DNA from 4 places in the Williamsia sp. Y853 genome. Region 2 is predicted to be linked to each of the others. Evidence: riboswitches for the same ligand, from Rfam matches in the RefSeq annotation. Region 2 holds a riboswitch; each other region holds the start of a gene.

Region 1 (3,202 bases), on a different contig from region 2:
GCCAGGCCAATTCGTCGGTCGGGGCGATGATCGGCCGGAACGCGACCTGTAATCGCGGGCGCCCTTCACGACCTGCGGCCTTCGCAGACGCGGTGATCGACGCGATCTGCTCGGCCGTGTTTTCGAGGGGTTCACCCCACAGCGCGTAGATATCTGCCTCCGCGCCGCCGACCGCATAGGCCGCCGACGACGACCCGCCGAAGGAGATGTCGGGCCGAGGCTGCGCAACCGGGAAGACATCGGAGACGAAGTCGTTGAACCGGTAGTAGGTGCCGTTGTGGTCGAACGGTTCCCGGCTGGTCCACACCTTCTTGACGATCTGGATGTACTCCCGGGTGCGTTCGTACCGCTGGTCTTTCGACAGGAAGTCACCCTCCCGCTGCTGTTCGCTGTCGTTGCCGCCGGTGATGAAGTGCACCGTCACCCGTCCCGCGGAGATCTGGTCGAGTGTTGCGAAGGTTTTGGCGGCGAATGTCGGGTACGAGACATTGGGACGGTGTGCCAGCAGGATCTCGATGCGTTCGAGATTGCTCGCGATGTATGAGGCGGCCGCCGCAGGTTCAGGAGCACCGGCACCATAGGCGAACAGGATCCGGTCCCATCCGAAATCCTCGTGTGCACGAGCGAGTTTGAGCGTGTACTCCCTGTCGAAGGAGCCGGCGGTGGTACGAGGGTGGATCTCGGTGCCGTCATTCGTGGCAGCGATCCCCAGGAACTCTACTGGCATGTTTGTCCTTTTCGATGTGTCAGATGAAGTGCGCGAAGATGCGCCGACCGATACGCATCGACGGCGGGAGCCGGGTCGAAGCGGTCATGTCAGAGCCTCCAACGCGACGGGAGTGGAGATCGGGCGGCTCGGGATCTCACGTCTGAGCACCGGTGCGATCTCGGACTGGAAGAGTTCGAGCGAGTCGCGATGCTGGGAGTCTGTGAGGCCGCTGGCGTCAGCGTGCAGATGCATGACCTCATGACCGAACTTCTCGTGATATCGCAACACTTTGTCGATCACCTGCTGCGGGCTCCCGAGCAGAAGTGAGCTTCGTTCGATGGCGTCCTCGAGGGTCGGAAACACCAGCGGCAGACCGAATGACCCGATTCTCGCCAAGGTGGCGTCGAAGATCGGGCGGTATGTGTCGATCGCATCCTGCGAGTTCTTGGTGGCGTAGTACCCGGCCGATCCCGCACCCACGAGAGCATCCGCCGGATCGTGCCCGTATGCCGCCCACCGCGCTCGGTAGTGGTCGATCAATTCGGCATAGGGTTCGATCGGATTGGTGACGTTGGCCGAGAACAGCGGATCTCCGTAAAATGCTGCCAGATCGACTGATTCACGGCTGGTGGCGCTGCCGTGCCAGACGCGAATCTTCTTCTGCAGCGGGCGGGGCAGGGCCTCGGCGTCGGTCAACGACGGCCGGTACTTGCCCGTCCAGGTGACCGTGTCGTCCTCCCACAACCGTCGGAAGAGTTCGTAGCCTTCCCGGTTGCGCTCCCACTGGTCGGCCTCGGTGACGTGGAACAGCTTGGCCTGCGCGGCGCCGTTGCCCTTGCCGATCATCAGTTGCAGTCGGCCACCGGAGAGGTTGTCGAGGGTCGAGTAGTCCTCGAAGGCGCGAACCGGATCGAGCAGACTGAGCGTTGTCACCGCGGTGAACAGCGCGATGGTCGAAGTCCGTGCGGCGATGTTACTGAGCACAACCGGTGGCGACGAGGAGATGAACGGCCTCTCGTGCCGCTCGCCCACCCCGAAACCGTCGAAGCCCAATTCCTCTGCGAGAACCGCGTTGTCGATCACTTCTCGAAACCGCTCCGCCGGGGTCACGGTCTCGCCGGACAACGGGTGAGGCGTGTGGGTGATCAGACTGATCAACAGAAACTTCACCCGGACTCCTGAACTGACGGCATGGCACACAACCTTCATCGGTCCCGGCAGTAGCACCCGCACCCGCCGAGGCGGGGGGTTGCTGCGACGTCAGCGAGCCGGGTCTCTCAATCGCTCTTGATGATCCTTGTGCACAGTAAGCCGGTGCCCATAACGCGTCAAACGATGAATCAACTTGCCCGACAGACAGTGTGAGTCACGTTGGTCCCGCCATCAGGGATGTTCAGCCCTTTCCGGCGAACGGACCGATGGACTTTCTGAAGCATTGCCGCAGCACAACAGCCTCCAGGGCGATCCGGTCGGTGCGCGGTGATCGCAGGCCGTCCGGCACGACGCGTCATGACCACCCGCCGTGGAACGGTTAGATTCAGTCAGGTTCAAACCCCACGCCATCTTTTGATGGCCATCGGAATCGTGCGCCCAGGTCGCCGGACCCGCTATGGCTTGTTGCCCTCGTCTTCGATGATCCTGGGGGCTGCGACGCCAAACAGAACAAACGCGATCTCCCGATCTGCCATCAGCGAGGACCGGTCGGCGCCCGGGAGTACAAGAGGTTCGGCAAGATGCTTGTACCCGCAATGACTTTTCACCGCCACACCGCAGCCGGGATGACTTGTCGATCGAACCGGCCGTCTACTCGGGCGCCTGCAGCAGGTGTTCGCGTGTGTCGGCGAATGCTCGCCCCAACACGGCAACGTCGCGCGGACTGAGCAGGTCGAACATGTTTCGCCTGACCTCGGCGACATGTCCGGGGCTCGCCGACGCCAGCTTCTGCATCCCGGCGTCGGTCAATTCCGCCATCATGCCGCGTTTGTCGTCTTCGCATTCGACGCGAAGCACCCATCCGGCGTCGACCAGACGGCCGATTGCCCTGGTGGCGCCACTTCTCGTGGTCGTGATCGCATCAGCCAGATCCCGCATGCGCAGTCGGTGCTGCGGCGCCTCGGACAAGATGACCAGCAATTCGAAGTCGGTGAACGACAAACCCGCATCCCTGGCGAGCTGCTGATCGAGCGTCCGCAGCAGCAACCGGGTCGCATCCAGGTACGCGCGCCACGTCCGCTGCTCGTCCTCGCTGAGCCACTGTGTTGATTCCACGACTAGAGCATAGCCAAAGTAGTTGACAAGGCAACCAGTTGCGGTACGCTACCGAAGTAGTTGAGCACGCAACCATTTACCTCTGCCCACACGAAGCGCACACTGGATGAAGACCCCCGCACGGAAGGACCGGCCATGAGCACCGCCGACATCGACGAGAAGCGCCTGCAGGAATATGCGGGCAAGCGTGAGGCGATCCGCGCCGAACACCTGATACCCGCCGAA
Region 2 (3,202 bases):
AGGCTGGCGCGTACAGCCCCTGAGCCGTGGCCCAGACGGTCCAGAAGCGGGTGGGCGCAGAATCGTCCATCGCGCACCCCGATGCCGTGTTCGGCCGAGAGATGGGCTGCCACCTCAGATGCCCGATGCCCGTCGACGACAAAGCTGACAACGCCAACGGCATCGGTGCTGTCGGTGAAGATCTTCAGGGCATGCACGCCCGGGATCTCCGCCAGACCATTGCGCAACCGGTCGGTGAGTGACGTTTCATGGGAAACAACAGCCTCCCCGAGGGATTCGATCTCGACGCAGGCCGCCGCGAGCGCAGCCGCACCCAGGACGTTGGGCGAACCGCCTTCATGACGGGCAGGCGCGGGCGCCCACTTCACGTCCTGCTCGGTGACATTGAGTACGGCACCGCCGCCTGCGAGGTACGGGTCGGCCGCATCCAGCCAATCCCGCAGTCCGACAAGCACTCCGGCCCCGAAAGGCGCGTAGGTCTTGTGTCCTGAAAAGGCCAGGTAGTCGATGCCGCCTGCAGTGATGTCCACCCTGCGGTGCGGAACCAACTGCGCTCCGTCGACAGCGATCCGAGCGCCGTTGCGGTGCGCAAGATCTGCCAGTTCACCGATCGGCAAGATCTCGCCGGTGACGTTGGAAGCACCGGTGACCGCCAGCAACGCCGCACCGGTCTCTATCAGTGCGGTCTCCACGCGAACGATCGTCGCGGCCAGCGTATTCGCGGCACGGACCACGTGAACGTCACTCCACGGCAACAGATTTGAATGATGTTCCAGATCGAGGACGACGACCTTTCCCGGCACACAGCGGGCCAGGAGGTTCAGCGAATCGGTGGTGTTCCGCGTAAAGATCAGGCAGTGCTGCTCGCCGGCACCGACAAAGTCCGCGACCTGCTCACGGGCGGTCTCGTACGCCTGCGTCGTGACCTGCGATGCGTAGCCCGCGCCCCGATGCACGCTCGAGTAGGTCGGAAGCAATTGTGTGATTCTCTCGACCACGCTGCACAACGCCGGTGCACTCGCCGCGTAGTCGAAGTTGACGTATCGCGTGGTCGAGCCATCCCGCAATGGCGCCTGGGTGTCCGAACCTTCTATCGCTGCAAGAGCATTCAGGGTTCGATTCAGTGTTGCAGTGCTCATATCTCACACCAGCTTCCGGTGTCAGGGATTCCGCACGCACCAAGTTTCGAACCTGCCGATGGAGCAGTTCGGAACTCGGACGTGGGGGGTCCGCGCTTGCCTGTTCGGGTTCGAACAGGCCAGGTCTTCACCCGGAGCACCCCGCCGCGATGGAGGGTTGCTGACCAGCAAGCCGGGGCTATTCGCTGGTACTCGTGACCGACGCCGACGCTAACAGACTTTTACGGCGTCGTCCATACCCATGTGCTTTAACTTCTCGGCGATCGGAACTCCGCGCATCCATCGGATTTCCGCAGGAGCGTGAGTATGGTTCTGTCCAACAGTTGAAATCCCCTGCCCGGGCATACCCACATGATGCCCGGATTCGCTTGGTGGACAACAACTGCCCTGTGTCAACGAGTATCAGCGCCAAGTTCCAGCTTGCTGGTCGGCAACCCTCCACCGCGGCGGGGTGCCCTGGATGACAGACACGGCCCCAGCCTTCACCGGCATGGGGCAAGCGCGGGGTTCACGCAAGCGAGCCCGAAGAGATTTCCGGAAGCTTGATGACCTTGTTCAACGCACCACGCGATCGAATCCTGAGCACCTGCCACGCCCATTGCATTCACGAGGAGAAAACCGATGTCCCGAACACCTGCTGCCGGCCGATTGAGACGGGTGCATCCCGGACCGGGTCATCTGAGCAAGGCCACGATTCTTACGGCTCTCACGGTCGGACTTGTCGCCAGCGCCTGTGGCTCCGGCGACAGCAATAATTCCGCGACGGCCACCGGTGATCCCGTCGACGGCGGCACCCTTCGGTTTGCCATCAACAGCAGTCCCGGCGGCTGCATCGACCCCCATCAGAGCCCTGCCGACGTCGCCGGCTTCTTCTCCCGCCCGATCCTCGACTCTCTTGTCGCCCTCAACACCGACGGCAGCCTCGACCCCTGGCTCGCCACCGAGTGGAGCGTGTCCCCCGACCAGCTCACCTACTCCTTCACCCTCCGCGACGACGTCACCTTCTCCAACGGAGAAAAGTTCGACGGCAACGCAGTCAAGGCCAACCTCGACCACATCGTCGACCCCAACACCAAGTCCCAACTCGCGGCCAACACCATCGCCACCTACGCCGGCACCAACGTCATCGACCCGACGCACGTGGAAGTCACCTTCTCCGAGCCGAATTCGGCCTTCCTTCCCTCCGCGGCCTCGGCATACCTCGGCATCGAGGCCCCCTCCACCCTGACTCAGGGAACAGATGCCCTGTGCAGCAAGATCGTCGGCACCGGGCCGTTTGTCAGTGAAGCCGGCTACACCCCGAACAAGGGCATCGACTACACCCGCAACGAGGCCTACAACTGGGGTCCGGGCAACGCCGACCACTCCGGCAAGGCACACCTGGCAGCCATCAGCATCCAGGAGATCCCCGAAGACTCCTCTCGCTACGGCGCTTTGACCAGCAATCAGGTCGATGCGATTGCCAGCGTCCCGCCGGTCAACGTCAGCGCGCTCAAGGACACACCCGGCTATTCCGTCGAGACGGTCCAGGCTCCGGGCGGAAACTACAACTACTACCCCAACACACAGGCCGGCGTCTTCTCCGACATCAAGGTCCGCGAAGCCTTCCGGGCCGGAATCGACTGGGACACCATCGTCGACAAGCTCTACTTCGGCGTCTTCCAGCCCGCGAAGAACACCTTGAGCCCCGCCACGGTCGGCTACAACAAGGCCAGTGAGTCGGCGTACGTCTACGACGAGGACAAAGCCAATCAGCTTCTCGACGAAGCCGGCTGGACCGCACGCGACGGCGACGGCTACCGCACCAAGGACGGAAAGCGTCTGACCGTCGTGCATCCCTTCCTCAAGGAATACGCTCGCGAACAACGCGACACCCTGCTCGAGCAGGTGCAGTCGTCCGCCAAGAAGATCGGTGTCGACTACCAGATCAAGAACACCACCATCGACGACTACTACACCGCCCTTTTCACCAACGGCTACGACGTCCTCGACATCAGCTGGCAGCGGGCGTCACCGGATGCACTTCGCACGCTCGATCATTCGTCGAACATTCCGGTGGACAG
Region 3 (3,202 bases), on a different contig from region 2:
GCGACTCCCCCAGCCGGAGGAGCTCGGCCCGAGCGGTGGCCGCGTCTTCGGCGATCACCACGTCTATCTCCAACGCCACCAGCAGGTCAGCGGGATCCTCACCGAGGTCCTGCCATCCGGCGCGCAACGCAGCCCGCTCCTTGATGCCGCCGCGCAAGTCCGGCTGGCGGATCCGACGGACCGCCGAACTCCGCGCATCGGCCGGACGGCGCCCGCTCCAGGCGATCGGATGGTCGTCACCGTCGATGGCAACCAGCAGTTCGGGGCGCGTCCGCGGGGTGGTGGCACTACTGATCTCGGTCATGACTTCTCCTGCTCGAAAACATTCTCGGTGAGTGAGTTCAGTTGCCGGGCAAGCTCATCGATGCTGGTGCCGGCACCCCAGCGGATGATTACGGGTTCGGAACGGCCCGCAACGGTGAGCGAGGCGATTCCCACCCTGTCCCGGGCATCGGGCCACAACTGGAGCCGGCGGTTACCGGGAAGCCGGGCCGCCTGGGCGTCGAGCCACTCCGACAACGCCTGCTCGTGGAGGCCGACCCACTCGTAGCCGAGGTCGGCCAACGCCCGGGCCGGGGAATGACCGGTGCTGATGTCGTCGACGTCGGCCCGGGCGTCTGCGAGCCAGTCGCCGCGCCCAACAACCACAGCCGGGCCGGCCATGGACCGGCCGGACAACACGAGGTAGTCGATTCCATGGCTGGTCAGATTCACGGCCCGCCGGGGGACGATCTCGCTGCCGTCGACCAGCAGTCGCGCGCCGCGTCGGTGTGCGATCGCTGCCAGGGCGGGCAACGGCAGAACTTCGCCGGTGGCCTCGGCCACCGCGGGGACGATCAGGAGTGCGGCCGGTCGACGTTCGAGTTCACTGTCCACCGCGGCGAGGGTGGTCCTCAGATCAATCTGCGCCGGCATCACACGGTCAGCGCCTTCAGACGTGGTGGCCGCGAGGTCGGCCGTCAGATCGAGTGTCAGGACGTCACCTGGTGCAACACCGGCGACCAGCGCAACGGCCTCGGCAAGTTCGGACGCGAACAGAACTCGATCGGTCGGACGCGCCTTCACGAACCGGGCGATGTCTTCCCTGAGATCACTGGTGGAGGAGCTTGTCACCCGCATCCCCTTCGGATCAGGACTCCGCCGGAGTCCGCGCTTGCCGCCGTCCGAACAGACAGCGGCCAGGTTGTCACCCGGAGCACCCCGCCGCGAATGGAGGGTTGCCGGCCAGCAAGCCGGGGCTTGTCGCTGGCACTCATCACCGATAACCACATTGCAGCGCCATTGATTTCCCTGTCAAATGACAAACCTTTAAAACGCGGCGTGAATGTTATTCCGCGCTGGCAGAGGACTTTTGTGACCTACTCCGGTGTCGCCACCAGCGAAAGAAGAAATAGACGGACATGAGTACGCCCGCACTAACCGCCAGATAAAACATCAGCGTTGCCCCGACCGTCTCGCCGACCGCATAGCCGATGATGCACACCGCGCTCACCCAGACGACGCCGCCCGCGACATTCGCAAGCAAATATTGACGCGTCGGCATCTTGCTCATCCCGGCCACAAACGGGGTGACTGTGCGGACGTATCCGATCCAGCGCGCCCCGATCACGGTGGCGACCCCGCCGTGGCGGATGAGTTCCTCGGCCTTTTGCCAGCGTTCTCGCCCAACCCACCCACCGAAGCGGGTTTCGGTGATGCGGCCGCCGGATCTGCGGCCCATGGAATAGCCCGTCCAGTCACCGAGTACCGCCGCAATGCAGGCACCGACTATCAGCCACACGATGTTGGTCTGGCCGACGGCGGCTGCCACGCCACCGGCAAGCAGGACTGTCTCACCGGGCATGATCAGGCCGAGGAGCGCGGCCGCCTCGCAGTAGATGACGATGAAGACCACGAGGTACACCGCCCACGGCGGCGTCGACTGCACGATCGAGATGACCCAATCGGCCAGCGAGTGAAAAATGCCCACCCTCCGATCTCCGGTGACGACCTCAGGTGGCGTCGTCCGACTCCCGCTACAGGGCCTGGTCCAGGTCCTTCAACAAATCATCCACACCTTCGAGCCCGACCGACAGCCTGACCAGCGAATCGGACAGCCCGATCGCGGCCCGGCCCTCGGGTCCCATCGCCCGGTGGGTGGTGGTGGCCGGGTGCGTGATCAACGACTTCGAGTCCCCGAGGTTGTTCGAGATGTCAATGATCTGCAGACCGTCGAGCAGCTCGAACGCGCGCGCCTTTCCGGATGCCGAGTCCGTGTCGGCGAGTTCGAACGTCACCACGGTGCCACCACCGGACATCTGCTTCTTCGCCAGATCATGCTGCGGATGTGACTGCAGGAACGGATATCTCACCCGCGCAACCCGCGGATCGGCTTCCAGGAATTCGGCGATGCGCAATGCCGCGGCGGTCGAATGATCCACCCGCAACCGCATGGTTTCGAGTCCCTTGAGCAACGTCCAGGCGTTGAAGGGGCTCAGCGCCGGACCGGTGTGCCGCATCAGGGTCTGCACCGGACCGTCGATGTACTCCTTGGTTCCGAGCACTGCCCCGCCCATCACCCGGCCCTGGCCGTCGATGTGTTTGGTACCCGAATACACGATCACGTCGGCACCGAGCTCGAGGCCGCTCTGCAGGAGCGGGGTCGCAAAGACGTTGTCCAGCACAACCTTTGCACCGGCGGCGTGGGCGAGTTCGCAGACGCGCTCCACATCGACCAAGGTCTGCATCGGGTTCGACGGGGTCTCGAAGAACACCGCGTCAGTCGGCTTCGACAGTGCCTGTTCCCACTGTTCGATGTCTTCTCCGTCGACAAAGACGGTTTCGATGCCCCAGCGGGGAAGGATCTCGTTGCACACGACAAAGCACGAACCGAACAGGCTGCGCGCAGCCACCAGCCGGTCACCCGTCTTGAGCAGCGCACCGAGCGCCACGAAGACCGCCGCCATGCCACTGGCGGTGGCGAAACACGCCTCGGCACCCTCGAGCTGACGGAGCCGCTCCTGGAACATGGCCACAGTCGGGTTGCCGTAGCGGGAGTAGACGAATCGCTGTTCTTCGCCGGTGAAGGCCCGCTCGGCCGCAGCTGCAGACGAATAGACGTACCCGGAGGTCAGGTACATGGCCTCGGAGGTCTCCTCGAAACCGGACCGCATGAGCCCTCCGCGCACAGCCAGGGTCTCGGGCGAAAGTCCCTCGGGCAGTT
Region 4 (3,202 bases), on a different contig from region 2:
CACCGGATATTTGACGATGCTGACCGCGCTCCCGAGAATCGCGGCCCACGCGGCCGGGTCACCGGACAGCGCGTCCCGGACCGTGTACAGGTCGGTCAGATACGCACCATGCCCGAGCTGCGGGAGCGCAGGCAGCAAGCCCATGATCGCGCGGGAGATCGGCCGGATGACCTCCGGTTCGGCATAGGGGAAATCCAGAATCACCGGGCGCAGCAGATTGGGCAGTCCGACCTGCGCCAGCACAGTGGTGAGTGAGGGATCGGCGGCGATGAAGATCACCGTGGCACCGTCGGGACCCTCGATGACGGTGATCCCGTCGGTGCCCACAGCCACCCCCGGGCCTGCCGTCATGATGTCGCCATAGTTGTGGTGCTTGACCCAGAAGCCCAGCAACGCGTCCAATGCCCCGATCGGATCTCGCCGCGGGTCGGGTATGTCACAGACCGGGTCACCATCGATGCAGACCGAATACACCGGCATGTCGCCGAAGTCGCCGTCGCGCGAACCATCGAGCATCGCACCCGGATACGCATTGATGAGGTTGACCTCGGCTCCGGCACCGTCGTTTGTGCCGCGTCGCCGAGGGTCGGAATAGAGCTCGCCCGACACTCCGACCGAGGTCACGCCGTCGGCCTTGCCTGCCGCGATGTCGGCCAGTACATCGCCTGCGATCCGGGCCCCCTGCGAATAGCCGGCGATGACGGCCGGGTTGCCCGGGCAGTTGGCCTGATAGGTCGCCACATCCTGGGTGAGCGCGGCTTGTCCGATGTCGATGTTCTCGTCGTAACTCTGTGCACCGAGTGGCCAGAAGGTCCCCGGATAGTCGACGCGTTTGATCACGTAGCCCCGGGCGCTGTAGCGGGTCTCCACCCCTATGGTGTGCAGGAAGTTCGGATCGTCGGTTCCGGCCACCACGAACACGACGCCGTCACCACAGTCGTACGCCTGCGCCTGGGCCGCGAGCCCTGGAGCACTCCCGAGGAAGGTCAACACGGGCAGCGCGACCGCAGCCGCTCCGGATGCCAGCGCCGCCACCCGTCGGCCGGCCGGTTTCGGAACAGCGCGATCAGGCTTCGTCCTCACACCCACAGCAGCCCCAGTTGTTTCGAATCACCGACGGCCTCAAGCATTTCGAGGCAGTTCACCAAAGTTACGGTGGACATTGACAATGGCCAATCGCATGAACGTAGTACAGGGGCATCCGGCTGGTGGCGAATCGCAGAATCTCCGTGCGCTGAACGCTTTTTTGAACAGGAACCGCGTGTTATATCCTTTTGGCCAGGTCCTGAGTGTCAGCGACAAGCCCCGGCTAGCTGACCGGCAACCCTCCAACCGCGGTGGGGTGCTCCGGGTGACGACCAGGTTGCGGTTCGCCGCGGCAAGCGCGGGGTCCGAAAGGTCGGACCCTCTAATTGGATGTCTACCGACCATGAAAGAGAAGTCCTACATGTCTGACACCGACGTCAATCCGGCTGACAACTGGAGCTTTGAAACCAAACAGGTCCATGTTGGCCAGAGCCCTGATTCGGCAACCTCTGCCCGTGCCCTGCCGATTTACCAGACAACGTCGTACACGTTCCGCGACACCGAGCACGCCGCCAACCTCTTCGGTCTGGCCGAGCCCGGCAACATCTACACGCGCATCATGAACCCCACCCAGGACGCCGTCGAGCAGCGAATCGCAGCCCTCGAAGGTGGCGTGGCGGCTCTGCTCGTCGCGTCGGGTCAGGCCGCCGAGACCTACTCGATCCTGAACATCGTCGAAAACGGCGGTCACGTGGTGTCGAGCCCGCGACTGTACGGCGGTACGTACAACCTCTTCCACTACACGCTGCCCAAGCTCGGAATCCAGGTCAGCTTCGTCGAAGATCCCGAAGACCTCGACAGCTGGCGCGCGGCCATCCAGCCCAACACCCGGGCGCTGTTCGGTGAGACGATCTCGAACCCGAACAACGAGATCCTCGATCTCCCCGGCATCTCCGCCGTCGCCCACGAGGCCGGCCTGCCATTGATCGTCGACAACACCGTCGCCACCCCGTACCTGATCAACCCGCTGGAGCACGGCGCCGACATCGTGGTGCATTCGGCCACGAAATACCTTGGTGGACATGGCACCGCGATCGGCGGCGTGATCGTCGACGGCGGCACCTTCGATTGGCGGGGCCAGCGTGACGGTGTAGACCTGTTCCCCGGATTCACCACCCCGGACCCGAGCTACCACGGTGCGATCTTTGCCGACCTCGGTGCTCCGGCCTACGCCCTCAAGGCCCGCGTGCAGTGGTTGCGCGACACCGGTGCCGCCATCTCGCCGTTCAACGCGTTCCTCATCGCCCAGGGCCTGGAAACACTCAGCCTGCGGATCGAACGCCACGTGTCGAACGCCCAGGCGGTGGCCAAGTACCTGGAAGAGCACCCGCAGGTGGAGTCGGTGGCCTACGCCGGACTCGAATCCTCGCGCTGGTACAAGCGAGGCCAGGAATTGGCTCCGCGCGGCCAGGGCGCGATCATCGGCTTCGAGATCGTCGGCGGCGTGGACGCGGGCAAGAAGTTCGTCGACGCACTGGTCCTGCACAGCCATGTCGCCAACATCGGTGATGTGCGCTCGCTGGTCATCCATCCCGCCTCGACCACCCACTCCCAGCTGATCGCTGAAGAGCAGCTGGCCGCAGGCGTGACCCCCGGCCTGGTCCGGTTGGCTGTCGGCATCGAGAACGTCGTCGACATCCTCGCCGACCTCGATGCAGGCTTCGCTGCGGCCAAGTGAGGTGAGTATCGACCCGCACACGCCACCACGAATCCATCCGGACTGGGAATCCCTGCCCGATGGGCAGCTGACCAGTGTGCCGGTCGGCCCGATTTCGCTGGACAACGGTGGACAGATCGAGAATGTGACCCTGGCGTTTCAGCGCTGGGGCACACTCTCGCCCACCCGCGACAACGTAGTTCTGGCTCTGCATGCCCTGACCGGCGACTCCCACGCAACCGGACCCGCCGGTCCCGATCAGCCCGCCCCCGGTTGGTGGGACGGGCTGATCGGTCCGGGCGCCGCAGTCGACACCGACGAGTGGTGTGTCGTCTCGGCGAATGTCCTCGGTGGATGCGGCGGTTCCACCGGCCCTGCATCACTGGATTCCGACGGGCAGGTGTGGGGTTCACGGTTCCCCAACATCACCGTGCTCGATCAGGTCCGCGCCGAGGTCGC

The links. A riboswitch is a leader RNA that binds a small molecule or an ion and turns the genes downstream of it on or off. The one in region 2 is predicted to bind S-adenosylmethionine.
Region 1: linked by a shared signal. The riboswitch ahead of AC1TPF_RS15735 (LLM class flavin-dependent oxidoreductase) and the one ahead of AC1TPF_RS21345 (aminotransferase class V-fold PLP-dependent enzyme) in region 2 are both predicted to bind S-adenosylmethionine.
Region 3: linked by a shared signal. The riboswitch ahead of AC1TPF_RS06695 (aminotransferase class V-fold PLP-dependent enzyme) and the one ahead of AC1TPF_RS21345 (aminotransferase class V-fold PLP-dependent enzyme) in region 2 are both predicted to bind S-adenosylmethionine.
Region 4: linked by a shared signal. The riboswitch ahead of AC1TPF_RS13005 (bifunctional o-acetylhomoserine/o-acetylserine sulfhydrylase) and the one ahead of AC1TPF_RS21345 (aminotransferase class V-fold PLP-dependent enzyme) in region 2 are both predicted to bind S-adenosylmethionine.

Annotation. Positions count from the first base shown of each region.
Region 1 covers NZ_JBXCJC010000002.1:810,119-813,320, forward strand. Annotated here, with positions in the region: gene AC1TPF_RS15730 (LLM class flavin-dependent oxidoreductase) at 1-727, opposite strand, end outside; gene AC1TPF_RS15735 (LLM class flavin-dependent oxidoreductase) at 812-1,879, opposite strand; SAM riboswitch class I at 1,912-2,006, opposite strand; gene AC1TPF_RS15740 (MarR family winged helix-turn-helix transcriptional regulator) at 2,513-2,977, opposite strand; gene AC1TPF_RS15745 (VOC family protein) at 3,113-3,202, shown strand, end outside.
Region 2 covers NZ_JBXCJC010000004.1:172,299-175,500, reverse strand. Annotated here, with positions in the region: gene AC1TPF_RS21345 (aminotransferase class V-fold PLP-dependent enzyme) at 1-1,139, opposite strand, end outside; SAM riboswitch class IV at 1,227-1,339, opposite strand; SAM riboswitch class IV at 1,530-1,647, shown strand; gene AC1TPF_RS21340 (ABC transporter substrate-binding protein) at 1,761-3,202, shown strand, end outside.
Region 3 covers NZ_JBXCJC010000001.1:1,413,613-1,416,814, reverse strand. Annotated here, with positions in the region: gene AC1TPF_RS06700 (hypothetical protein) at 1-304, opposite strand, end outside; gene AC1TPF_RS06695 (aminotransferase class V-fold PLP-dependent enzyme) at 301-1,113, opposite strand; SAM riboswitch class IV at 1,145-1,260, opposite strand; gene AC1TPF_RS06690 (DedA family protein) at 1,328-1,969, opposite strand; gene AC1TPF_RS06685 (O-succinylhomoserine sulfhydrylase) at 2,016-3,202, opposite strand, start outside.
Region 4 covers NZ_JBXCJC010000002.1:217,731-220,932, forward strand. Annotated here, with positions in the region: gene AC1TPF_RS13000 (cutinase family protein) at 1-1,083, opposite strand, end outside; SAM riboswitch class IV at 1,282-1,391, shown strand; gene AC1TPF_RS13005 (bifunctional o-acetylhomoserine/o-acetylserine sulfhydrylase) at 1,448-2,764, shown strand; gene metX (homoserine O-acetyltransferase MetX) at 2,739-3,202, shown strand, end outside.